2 regions of the Paenibacillus sp. CH40 genome follow, and region 1 is predicted to be linked to the other one. Evidence: riboswitches for the same ligand, from Rfam matches in the RefSeq annotation. Region 1 holds a riboswitch; the other holds the start of a gene.
The links. Region 1 has a riboswitch for glycine ahead of NLX73_RS17320 (alanine/glycine:cation symporter family protein). Riboswitches for the same ligand answer to the same signal wherever they lie in the genome.
Positions count from the first base shown of each region.

Region 2: linked by a shared signal. The riboswitch ahead of gcvT (glycine cleavage system aminomethyltransferase GcvT) and the one ahead of NLX73_RS17320 (alanine/glycine:cation symporter family protein) in region 1 are both predicted to bind glycine.

Region 1 is NZ_JANAVQ010000005.1:293,729-299,712, reverse strand. Features, by position in the region: gene NLX73_RS17325 (iron-containing alcohol dehydrogenase) at 1-272, shown strand, start outside; gene NLX73_RS17320 (alanine/glycine:cation symporter family protein) at 330-1,748, opposite strand; glycine riboswitch at 1,908-2,002, opposite strand; glycine riboswitch at 2,021-2,097, opposite strand; gene NLX73_RS17315 (glycoside hydrolase family 1 protein) at 2,266-3,723, opposite strand; gene NLX73_RS17310 (LacI family DNA-binding transcriptional regulator) at 3,941-4,912, shown strand; gene licT (BglG family transcription antiterminator LicT) at 5,146-5,984, shown strand, end outside.
Region 2 is NZ_JANAVQ010000001.1:83,107-89,090, reverse strand. Features, by position in the region: gene NLX73_RS00380 (PTS mannitol transporter subunit IIBC) at 1-529, opposite strand, end outside; gene gcvH (glycine cleavage system protein GcvH) at 908-1,306, opposite strand; glycine riboswitch at 1,702-1,800, shown strand; gene gcvT (glycine cleavage system aminomethyltransferase GcvT) at 1,977-3,077, shown strand; gene gcvPA (aminomethyl-transferring glycine dehydrogenase subunit GcvPA) at 3,202-4,557, shown strand; gene gcvPB (aminomethyl-transferring glycine dehydrogenase subunit GcvPB) at 4,554-5,984, shown strand, end outside.

The sequences.
Region 1 (5,984 bases):
CTGCACGTATGAAGCGGCTGATGCTCAGCATGTTTGACTTAGACACCGTAGGTAAAACAGATAGAGAAATCGCCTTGGAAGGTATTGACCGTCTTAGTGCATTCTGGACAAGTCTCGGTGCCCCTTCTACGCTGGCCGATTACAATATTAATGATGAGCAATTGGAAAAAATCGCGGACATTGCAGCCCGTGAAATGGAATACGGAGGCTTTGGTAATTATAAAAAGCTGAATCAAGAAGATATTTTAGCTATTTTGCGTGCATCGTTATAACATTCAAAAGGGAGTGTCCTCAAGCCTGTGATGGCTGAGGGCACTCCCTTTTGGAATTTATGAATTAACCGTTTGTCCCTTTTCTTCTACTTGAATAGCTGCCCCTACACTGGCACCTGCAAGAATGCCCTTTTTCTTACTAGAATTCAGAGAATCCATATAGGTTCGGGTTTCCGCAACTACAATTCCTGATAAGCCGAGCAGTGCAATCAGGTTCGGGAAAGCCATCATTGCGTTAAAGATATCTGCTAGCAACCAAATCGCATCCAGTTTAATGAACGCGCCCCCGGCAACGAGTAGAATGAACAGATAACGGTATGGCTTAATCCACTTGACCCCAAGCAAGTATTCAACACAGCGTTCCCCGTAATAGTTCCAGCCGAGCATGGTGGTGAACGCGAACATAATCAGAATAATTGTGAGCAGTTCTGCCCCCAGCGGGAATGCGCTGGAAAATGCTTGCTGAGTCATCAGGCCCGCATCGGTAGGCCCGCTCCACACACCGCTAACCAGCAGCGTCAACCCGGTCATCACACAAATAACCATCGTATCAATAAACACGCCTGTCATGGAAATTAGCCCTTGCTCCGCAGGCCATTTGGTTTTGGCAGCTGCGGCTGCAATCGGTGCGCTCCCCAATCCGGCCTCATTGGCAAAAATACCTCTGGCTACCCCACTTCGCATCGCCAGCATAATCGTAGCTCCGGCAAATCCGCCCGTTGCAGATGTAGTTGAAAATGCCGAATGGAGCACCAGCGCAATGGCGGCAGGAAGTTGGTCAGCAAACCGAATCAGTACGATGAGACAGATCAGTACGTACAAGCCTGTTTTAAAAGGAACGACCTTCGTCGATACCTTGGCAATGCTTTTGAGTCCTCCAATAGTAACAAGTCCGGTAAGGACCGCGATAATCAGTGCCGTTACAATAGGCGGAACGCCAAAACTGTTTTCAGTCGAAGATACAATCGCTTTGACCTGCGGAAACGTTCCAATCCCGAACAACGCTACCAGCATGCCCGAAAAAGCAAACAGCATCGCCAGCGGTTTAAAACGGCGTCCAAGACCTTTCTCAATATAATACATCGGGCCGCCGGAAAATTGTCCATTCCGATCTTTCACCCGGTATTTTACCGCAAGTACACCTTCCGCATATTTTGTCGCCATCCCAAAAAAGGCTGCAACGACCATCCAGAACAAGGCACCCGGCCCGCCCAGCTTAATGGCTGTCGCTACGCCGACAATACTTCCTGTGCCAACTGTAGCCGCCAACGCTGTACTCAAAGCCGCAAAACTACTTACATCCCCGCTGCCTTCATTCGGGGCTTTACCGATCAGCTTGATCGCCAGGGGCAGGCGGAATACCTGCAGCATCTTCAAACGTATGGTCAGCCATAACCCCGTTCCCATGACAAGAATGATGAGAGGCGCCCCCCATATCCAGCTACTAATCGCTTCTAACACATGTACCAAATTCATTTCAACCCGCTCCTCCAGCATATTAGAAAACAAAAAAGAGTCAAATCCGCTGATTCGACTCCTGGAGAGGTTAAAGGCACGAAAAAATACAACCATCTTGTGCAGGTTCCTACCTCTAATAGCTCACAAAAAAGCCTAGGGCATTCCCTGTCACAGGTTATTCGCGTCTCTGTCCTTTTGCCTGAGAGTTTAAGCAGATGTTATCTGCGGTGCACCTTCGGCGCCCAATTAAGGGTCTCTCCAGAGTTCTGTCCGTTTACGGTCCCCGCTTGTTGCTGTAATCAGCCTAAGCACCTGAGAGTTTTGCCCCTTCGGTCGGAACCTTCGTTCCATCTCCCGCAAACATCAACCAGACATATGAAATTTTTATTCATTATACAGAAAACTTTCAGCTTATTACAAGTGAAAAGTTTGTGAAGCCCTCTGAAATATTATTATTGTGTCTATCAAAAAAGCGGGTACAGCAGATTGCATCCTTAGGATGTCCTCTGCTATACCCGCCCGAGACAATATGGAATTACAATTCTTCACCATTGGTTGCTATCACATTTTTATACCAGTTAAAAGAGTCCTTTTTGGAGCGTTTGAGCGTTCCGTTACCGTCATCATCCAGATCGACGTAAATAAATCCGTAGCGCTTGGACATTTCGGAAGTAGACATGCTCACAAGGTCGATAGGGCCCCAGCTGGTGTAACCAATCAGATCAACACCGTCGGCAATTGCTTCCTTCATTTGGGCAATATGCTGACGCAAGTAATCAATACGATATGTGTCATGCACAGAACCGTCTTCTTCTACCTTATCATACGCACCCAAGCCATTTTCCACGATGAACAACGGCTTTTGGTAGCGGTCATATAACGTGTTCAGCGTAACACGCAGACCGATCGGATCAATTTGCCATCCCCAGTCAGAGGACTGTAAATATGGATTTTTCACGCCACCAATCAGGTTTCCTGCTGCTTTCTCACCTTCTGGACCTGCAGATACGGTCAAGGTCATATAGTAGCTAAATGAGATAAAATCAACCGTATTATTTTTCAATATTTCAGCATCGCCTGGTTCTGTGTGTATTACAACATTATTTTCTTCAAAATAACGATTCATGTAGTTAGAATATTCCCCACGGGCATGCACATCCGTAAAGAACAGGTTCATCTGATTTTCATGCTGGGCTTTCAGTATATCCTCTGGGTTACACGTATGTGGATAGCTTTCAATACGTGCCAGCATACAGCCGATCTGAGCGCCCGGGATGATCTCATGTCCCCGTTTGGTCGCCAGTGCACTAGCTACAAATTGATGATGCAATGCTTGATATATCGCTTGTTGTTTGTTTTCTACACGGTCAATAACCACACCGCCACCGGTGAACGGGCTCATGGTCATTACATTGATTTCATTAAAGGTCAGCCAGTATTTTACTTTATCCTTATAGCGTGTGAACACCGTTTCGGCATAATTTACGTAGTGCTGTATGACTTCACGACCCAGCCAGCCATTATACTTCTGCGTCAGACCTAGCGGTGTCTCATAATGTGACAATGTTACCAGCGGTTCAATACCATACTTGCGCAGCTCATCAAATACATTGTCGTAGAATTGCAATCCTGCTTCATTCGGCTCGGCATCATAGCCATTCGGGAAAATCCGCGACCAATGGATGGACATACGGAATACTTTAAAGCCCATTTCAGCGAATAATGCAATATCTTCTTTGTAATGGTGGAAAAAGTCTACACCTTCACGCTTTGGAAAACGTGCATTGACTTTGCCTGCCAAAATGTCTTCGAGTCGTTCGGAAGAAATCTCTATAGCGTGATCGTTCTTGCGCTCTGCTTTGGGTACATAGGCAATCAGGTCTGCGCTGGACAATCCTTTTCCATCTACGTCAAAAGCACCTTCCAATTGGTTGGCTGCGGTTGCCCCGCCCCACAAGAAGTTTTTCGGAAATCCTTTTAGCGTCTTCGTCATGGTATAAAAACCTCTTTCCGTATTTAAGATTTTTACTTTGGTCAAGTCATCCCATCAAGTGCTGCAAATATGAATCAATACCTAACGATAACCGTTCTCCTTTGAAATGCATTGACAGATACTTTAAAATAGACGTAATGCCTTCATAAGCATCCTAATCGTTGTAACGCGTTTCATGTCAAGAATTTATTTTTTTTCTTATGTGAGGAGAAGCACCATGTCGAATCTTGATCAAATTGCAAAACTGGCGGGCTTTTCCAAAGCTACGGTATCCAGAGTATTAAATCAGTCCCCCCATGTTAGTCACGAAACAAGAGCTAAAATTTTGAAAATCATGCAGGAATTAGATTATGTTCCTAATCGAAATGCCATTTCTCTATCCAAGGGTCAGACGCTTCAGATCGGTATCATTACTTCAACTATTAATGAAATTGTTCTCGCTTTTCTGGACAGCTTTGTGGAAGTAGCGGGCCAATATGAATTTCAAACCATTATTTATACTTCGGGAGAAGACAAAAAGAAAGAGCTTCAAGCCTTTGAGGATTTAAAAAGAAAAAGAGTCGATGCGCTGGTCATCATTTCCTGCGTGAATGACACTGATTTTTTGAGCACCTATTGCAAATATGGCCCGATCGTGTCGTGGCAACGAATGGAGCATACCGATATTCGCTCCGTCGCTATGGATCAGTATGAAGGATATATGTTAGCGCTCAAACATTTGATACAAAAAGGCTATACTCGTATAGCCAATGCTTTTGGCCGTCCGAGCAGTATTAATACCCATAGTAGACAACGAGCCTACGAACAGATCATGAGTGAGCACAATCTGCCAGTGTTGCAACACTGGAATCACTCTTCTATTTATAATATCCGTGATGGCGAACAGGTCGTACGGGATCTGTTACAGCGTCGGGAAGAATTCCCAGAGGCTATTTTATGTGCTAACGATTATGTAGCAGTGGGTATTCTCTGCGAAGCACGCAGACAAAAACTGAACGTACCGGAAGATCTGGCAATTGTTGGATTCGATAACACGGAGCTGGCGCATACGCTGGGGATTACAACGATTCAAAATCCTATCATGGCTCAAGCACAAAATGCCTTTTTCATGCTTTCCCCTCAGCTGATTGGACGCCAAATGAAGCTTCATTCGCTAGAGTACAGCCTCATTGAACGTACGACTACATGAGGTAACGATGTACTTGCAAATTAGGCAAAAGGGCCTTGATAAGAAATATTTTTTGTCGAAACAGAATAAAATATGTTGAAATCGCTTTTTTTTGTGCTACAATAGCACTATATCGAAGGATTGTGACCGGTGATGCGGGCAATGCCTGAGTTCAATTGAGTGCTATTGCTAACAATAGTATTGAATTGTGCTTAGGCATTTTTTATTGGTAAAGGATGGGAGGGGGAACTTCAATGATTATTGAGAAGGTGCTCAATAACAACGTCCTATTGACTAAAAACGATAAAGGCAAAGAGGTCATCGTGATGGGAAGAGGTATTTCCTTCAAAAAGGTGGCTGGCGATCAAGTCGATAATGATAAAATAGATAAGATTTTCATGTTAAATGAAAACGAGTTCACGGCCAAACTAACCGAGTTGCTGAACGATATTCCTGTATCTCATCTGGAGGTCGTGAATGAAATCGTAACCCATGCAACGGAAGTGTTGGATACGGAGTTAAGCGATAATATTTATTTAACGTTGACCGACCATATTCATTTTGCCATACAACGGCAAGAAAAAGGACTGGCACTCCAAAACGCGATGCTGTATGAAATTAAACGCTTTTACAAAAAAGAATTTGCAGTTGGGCTGGATGCTCTCCAAAAAATTGAAAATACGCTCGGAGTAAAATTGGGCGAAGATGAAGCGGGATTTATTGCATTGCATATGGTGAATGCACGGATCGACGGTAACGAAATGAAATCTACACTGAAAATGACCGAGATTGTCCAACATATCTTGAACATTATTACGTATCATTACGGAATTGTGCTGGATGAGTCTTCTTTTAGCTATTCGAGATTTTTGACACATTTGCAATATTTTGCGATGCGAGTGATTCGCAAAGAAGTCATTCACAGTGGTGAAGAATTTTTGTACAACCAGGTGAAGCAAACGTATAGCGAAGCTTTTGCTTGTGCCCAAAAGATCAATGAATATCTGGAAAAAACATACGATCAATATTTAAGCAAGGATGAATACGTATATCTAACTATCCATATTCATCGGGTAACTGAGCGTAATAACAT
Region 2 (5,984 bases), on a different contig from region 1:
GGAACTGTACCCCTGCCGACAACACTTGACTGATCATTTGTACAATCGGGCCGATCGCCACATGGGCAAGCAGTGCTAGAATGGCACCGATAATCCCGGCCGAAAAGTTATTGACCAGCATTTCAAAGCCTGATCTGACTTTGCCTTCAATGGCCTTGTCGAACTTCTTCAATATCCACGCAGCCAGCGGACCAGCGACCATCGCGCCCAGGAACATCGGGATATCGGCTCCCACTATGACACCCATCGTCATAATGGCACCAATCACACCTCCACGTTGTCCATGAATCATCGTGCCTCCCGTGTAACCAATCAGCAGCGGCAGCAAATAATTTTTCATCGGATCAACCAGTTGTGCAAAACCTTCGTTCGGGAACCACCCGGTCGGAATAAAGAGTGCCGTAATCAATCCCCACGCGATAAAGGCTCCCATATTGGGCATAACCATACCGCTGAGAAAACGGCCAAAACGCTGTACGGCGACACGAGTGCCTCCTTTTGAACTTGGCTTTGCGTCCAATGTACTCATATTCAAATCCTCCTTGTAGGTAAGCATCACTACCTTTTCTTAAAATTCATACTAAATGACAGCGCTATCTTCATCAACGAAATGAAAACGTACTTTCGTCATGAACGTTGATGACAACATTTAAATTTAAATTATCCGAGAAGGTATTATACCTGCATAATTCTTCTTAATATGACCTGTTGCTATAGAAATTAGTCGAAAAACCGTGCTGGATTATGTATGATTCTTACTATAGGGACAACCCTCTAAATCGGAATAAAACACGTAATTACGTCTGCAAAAAGACAAAAAAATAGCCGCTATGTCAAATCATAGCGACTGTTGTATACAAAAATCGAGCAGACAAATAACACTCTTATTCCATACTACATTGCTCCATTACTGCTCATCGGAAATCAACTGCTCGTATTGATCCGCAGACAGTAGCTTGCCCAATGCTTCCTCCACATCTTTACCCATCTCTACTTCGATCATCCAACCTTTTTCATAGGGAGATTCATTCACTAGCTCAGGCGTACTTTCCAGCGCTTCATTCACTTTTAATACGGTTCCCGTCACCGGAGCAAAAAGGTCGGATACCGTCTTCACCGATTCAATCGTACCGATCTCCGCTCCCTGCTCAATCGTTACTCCCGCCTCAGGTAATTCTACAAAAACAATATCACCCAGTTGATGCTGTGCAAAGTCTGTAATACCAATCCGCAACGTTCCATTCTCTGTGCACTGAACCCACTCATGTTCGTCTGTATACCAAAGTTGCTGCTTTACTTCACCCATCCTGTTCCCCTCACTTCCATATGAATAAAATCGCTTTTGCTCACCTGTATTAGACAGGTTAAGATTATGACAACAGGAACACTCATGTCAATAATACTAACAAAAATACTTCATATGACCTCATATGGCGTACTATATAAAAATATGATAACTTATAACAAACGCTTACATATCCTTATTTATATATTAAATGTTTTTTCTATTGTTTTTGATGACATTTTTATTGACATTTCGAATGAATTTGCGTATTAATGGGTTATAGCAAATGCTTTGGGAAACACCCCGACAACTGCAAACGCGGATGAACGCGGAGGGAGAGACTGCCAAAAAGATTCGCATAGCTGTTGCCGCTTATGAGACATAAGTTGCACGCGAATCGGATCAAGTTGTTATCTGCAAAGCCAGGTAATATACTGTTGATCCCGAAGGTAGCGCCGAAGGAGTAAGCCTGCATTGCAGGTGAATCTCTCAGGCAAAAGGACCTCTGCCGGACGCATCTCTGGAGAGCATTCGCTATTGGAGCGGATCACCCAAGGGGAAACCCGGTACATACCGGGGTAACTTTCTGGTATCAAGGACAGAGCTGAAAAAAGAGTGTAGACTGCCGTCTATACGTTTTTTTCGGCCTGTCTTTTTTGTTTAGCCGATCACACCCGATAGGAGTGGAAAAATGACTAATTTGCGAAAAACACCGCTATATTCGTCCTACGGGACGCAGTCTGGGGTTCGTTGTATTGACTTTGGCGGCTGGGAGCTCCCCGTTCAGTTTAGCGGCATTCAAAAGGAGCATGAGGCCGTCCGGCAACGTGCGGGTTTATTCGATGTATCGCATATGGGCGAATTTTTGGTTGAAGGCAAAGAGGCCGAAGCTTTTCTGCAAAGGGTGACCACGAATGATGTCAGCCAGTTGGAACCAGGTCAGGCACAATATTCACTCCTGTGTTACCCCGATGGAGGGGTAGTAGACGACCTGCTTGTTTACTGCAAAGGGTCGGAGCGCTACATGCTCGTTGTGAACGCCTCTAACATCGATAAGGATTGGGATTGGCTAATTAGCCATATGCCTGCATCCGTTCACATGGAGAATGTGTCTGATGCGATAGCATTGCTGGCGTTGCAAGGACCGGAAGCAGCACGTATTGCCGCAGCCGTGGCAGATACGGACATTACGAATCTGGCATCTTTCCGCTTCCATGAGAATGTGCCATTGTTCGGAGCAAAAGCACTCGTCTCACGAACCGGATATACGGGCGAAGACGGTTTTGAATTTTATGTACCTGCTGCGGAAGCACCAGCCGTATGGGAGGGTTTGCTTCGTTCCGGTGAGTCGTATGGGCTGATTCCCGCTGGACTTGGTGCTCGGGATACCCTACGCTTTGAGGCACGGTTGCCGCTGTACGGACAGGAGTTATCTGCCACGATTTCACCGCTCGAAGCCGGTCTAGGTTTCTTCGTCAAGCTGAATAAAGGAAATTTTATCGGTAGAGAAGCACTGCAACGTCAGAAAGATCAAGGGATTCCTCGCAAATTGATCGGGCTGGAAATGACGGATCGCGGTATCCCTCGCGCCCATTATCCGGTATTCGCAGAAGGACAACGCATCGGTGAGGTCACAACGGGGACTCAGTCGCCCACCTTGAAGCGTAATCTCGGCCTCGCCTTGGTAGACAGTCGTTTTAGCGCCCTCTCCACACCGCTGGAGGTTGAGATTCGTGGCAAACGCCTGCGTGCCGAGGTGGTGGCAGCACCCTTTTATAAACGTCCGCGCTGATCTTAAACTCTCTTCATTTCAATAAAGCAAACATGTCAGATATGAACTTCCGGGTTTTCATCTCACACTTTTTTATTAGCTAATTTACGATTTAAATTTTGCTTTTCGAAAGGAGCCAGAACCTATGAAGCAGCATCGTTATCTCCCTATGACTGAACAGGATCAAACCGAAATGCTGCGTGTGGTCGGCGTTTCATCCATCGATGATTTATTCAGTGACATTCCAGAGGCCATTCGATATCAAGGGGAACTCCCTCTTTCTTCTCGACTCGACGAGAGAGCCTTAACCCGCCACTTGGCCGAGCTGGCTGGACACAACGCCAATACAGACACACATGCCAGCTTTCTTGGCGCAGGAATTTATGACCATCATATTCCGTCCGTCATCCAGCACATCACTTCACGCTCGGAATTCTATACAGCCTACACCCCCTATCAGCCGGAAGTAAGCCAAGGCGAGCTACAAGCCATTTTCGAATTTCAGTCGTATATTTGCGAATTGACGGGCATGGCTGTAGCTAATGCCAGCATGTACGACGGAGCGACTGCACTGGCGGAAGCGGGCTCACTGTCCGCCGCAGCTACCCGCCGTAAACAGCTTATCGTATCAAGGTCCGTCCATCCGGAGGCACGTCAGGTATTGGCAGCCTATGCACGCGGATTGGATTTGGACATCGTGGAGATCGGCTGTTCGGACGGCGTAACGGATGCTAATGCGTTAGCGGCGGCCGTATCGGAACAGACCGCAGCTGTTTTGGTCCAAAGCCCCAACTTTTTCGGAGCCGTGGAAAACCTGAAGCCGATGGCTGATCTCATCCATGCGCACAAAGGTCTTTTGGTCGTCAGTGCCAACCCACTGGCACTTGGCTTGCTGGAGACACCCGGCAAACAGGGCGCGGATATTGTGGTAGGAGATGCGCAGCCACTTGGCATCTCCTCTTCTCTCGGCGGTCCGACCTGTGGATACTTTGCCGTTTCTCAGGCACATATGCGCCGTATCCCCGGCCGTATTGTGGGTCAGACCACTGACCGTAACGGTAAACGCGGCTTCGTGCTGACCTTGCAAGCGCGGGAACAGCATATCCGCCGCGAAAAGGCCACGTCTAACATTTGCTCCAATCAAGCGTTGCTAGCTTTATCTGCATCTGTATACTTGTCTGTCATGGGTAGACAGGGGATCAAGGAAGTAGCCGAGCTAAATTTGCATAAAAGCCGTTATGCTTTAGAGCAATTGCTGAGCTTGAAGGGCGTAACTGCCTCATTTAACGCACCAACCTTTAACGAGTTTGCCCTTAGACTGCCTGAGGGTACGGATATGAGCAAACTCCAGGCCGAACTGCTAGCTGCTGGATTTATCGCTGGCTACGATTTGGGCCGGGACTATGAGGAACTTGCTGGTCACATGTTGATTGCCGTGACGGAGCAAAGAACCAAAGAAGAGATTGACCAATTTGTACACACCTTGGGGGGATTGCTATGACACACACCGGACAGGATCAAAAACAAGGGCTGTTGAAGGAACACGATCAAGCGCTCATTTTTGAATTGAGCCGTCCGGGTCGCATCGCCTATTCCCTTCCCGAGTGCGACGTTCCCCGTCGCCCGGTGGCAGAGCTTTTGCCAGATTATGCGCTGCGCAGTGAACCTGCGGCATTACCCGAGGTATACGAAGTAGACGTTATTCGACATTATACCGCCTTGTCCCGGCGCAATTTCGGCGTGGATAACGGATTTTATCCGCTCGGCTCCTGTACGATGAAATACAATCCGAAAGTGAATGAGGATGTCGCCCGATATACAGGCTTCGCCAAAATCCATCCATATCAGCCCGAGGAGAGCATCCAGGGTGCTATGGAGCTGCTGCATACGCTCCAAAATGATTTGGCTGCATTAACTGGTATGGATGCCGTCACGCTTCAGCCCGCCGCGGGCGCCCATGGCGAATGGACCGGGCTGATGATGATTCGCTCATACCACGAAGCACGTGGTGAGCGACGTACCAAGGTGCTCGTGCCGGATTCCTCGCACGGAACGAACCCCGCCAGCGCAACCGTCGCGGGCTTCGAAACAGTCACCCTTCCCTCCACCCCTGAGGGACTGGTGGATCTGGATGCGTTACGTCAAGCCGTAGGCAACGACACCGCTGCGCTCATGCTGACCAACCCGAACACGCTTGGACTGTTCGAGAAGCAAATCACTGACATTGCTGCCATCGTGCATGACGCGGGTGGTCTGCTCTACTATGACGGGGCGAACTCCAACGCCATCATGGGAATTACCCGCCCCGGGGATATGGGCTTCGATGTAGTGCATCTCAATTTACACAAAACGATGAGTACCCCGCACGGCGGCGGCGGACCCGGCGCTGGGCCTGTCGGCGTAAAGCAACGGCTCATCCCTTATTTGCCCAAGCCGCTTGTCGTACGTGATCCGCAGGGGGTGTACCACTGGGACCGGGAACAGGGAGATTCTATTGGACGGGTTAAAGCCTTTTACGGCAACTTCGGTATTCTCGTTCGTGCCTACACCTATATCCGTAGCTACGGTCCTGATGGCTTAAAGCGTGTATCGGAATGCGCTGTGCTCAATGCCAATTACATGATGCATCGGCTCGCTCCACATTTTGACCTGCCCTACCCTGGACATTGCAAACACGAATTCGTAATGTCGGGGCGAGGCTTGAAAAAATTTGGAGTGCGCACGCTTGATGTAGCCAAACGGCTGCTTGATTTCGGCTACCATCCCCCTACAATTTACTTCCCGCTGAATGTAGAGGAGTGCATCATGATCGAGCCCACGGAGACGGAAAGTAAGGAAACCCTTGATGCTTTTGTCGACACTATGATTCATATTGCGCGGGAAGCAGAAGAGAACCCTGAGCTGGTGCTCAATGCACCATATACTACT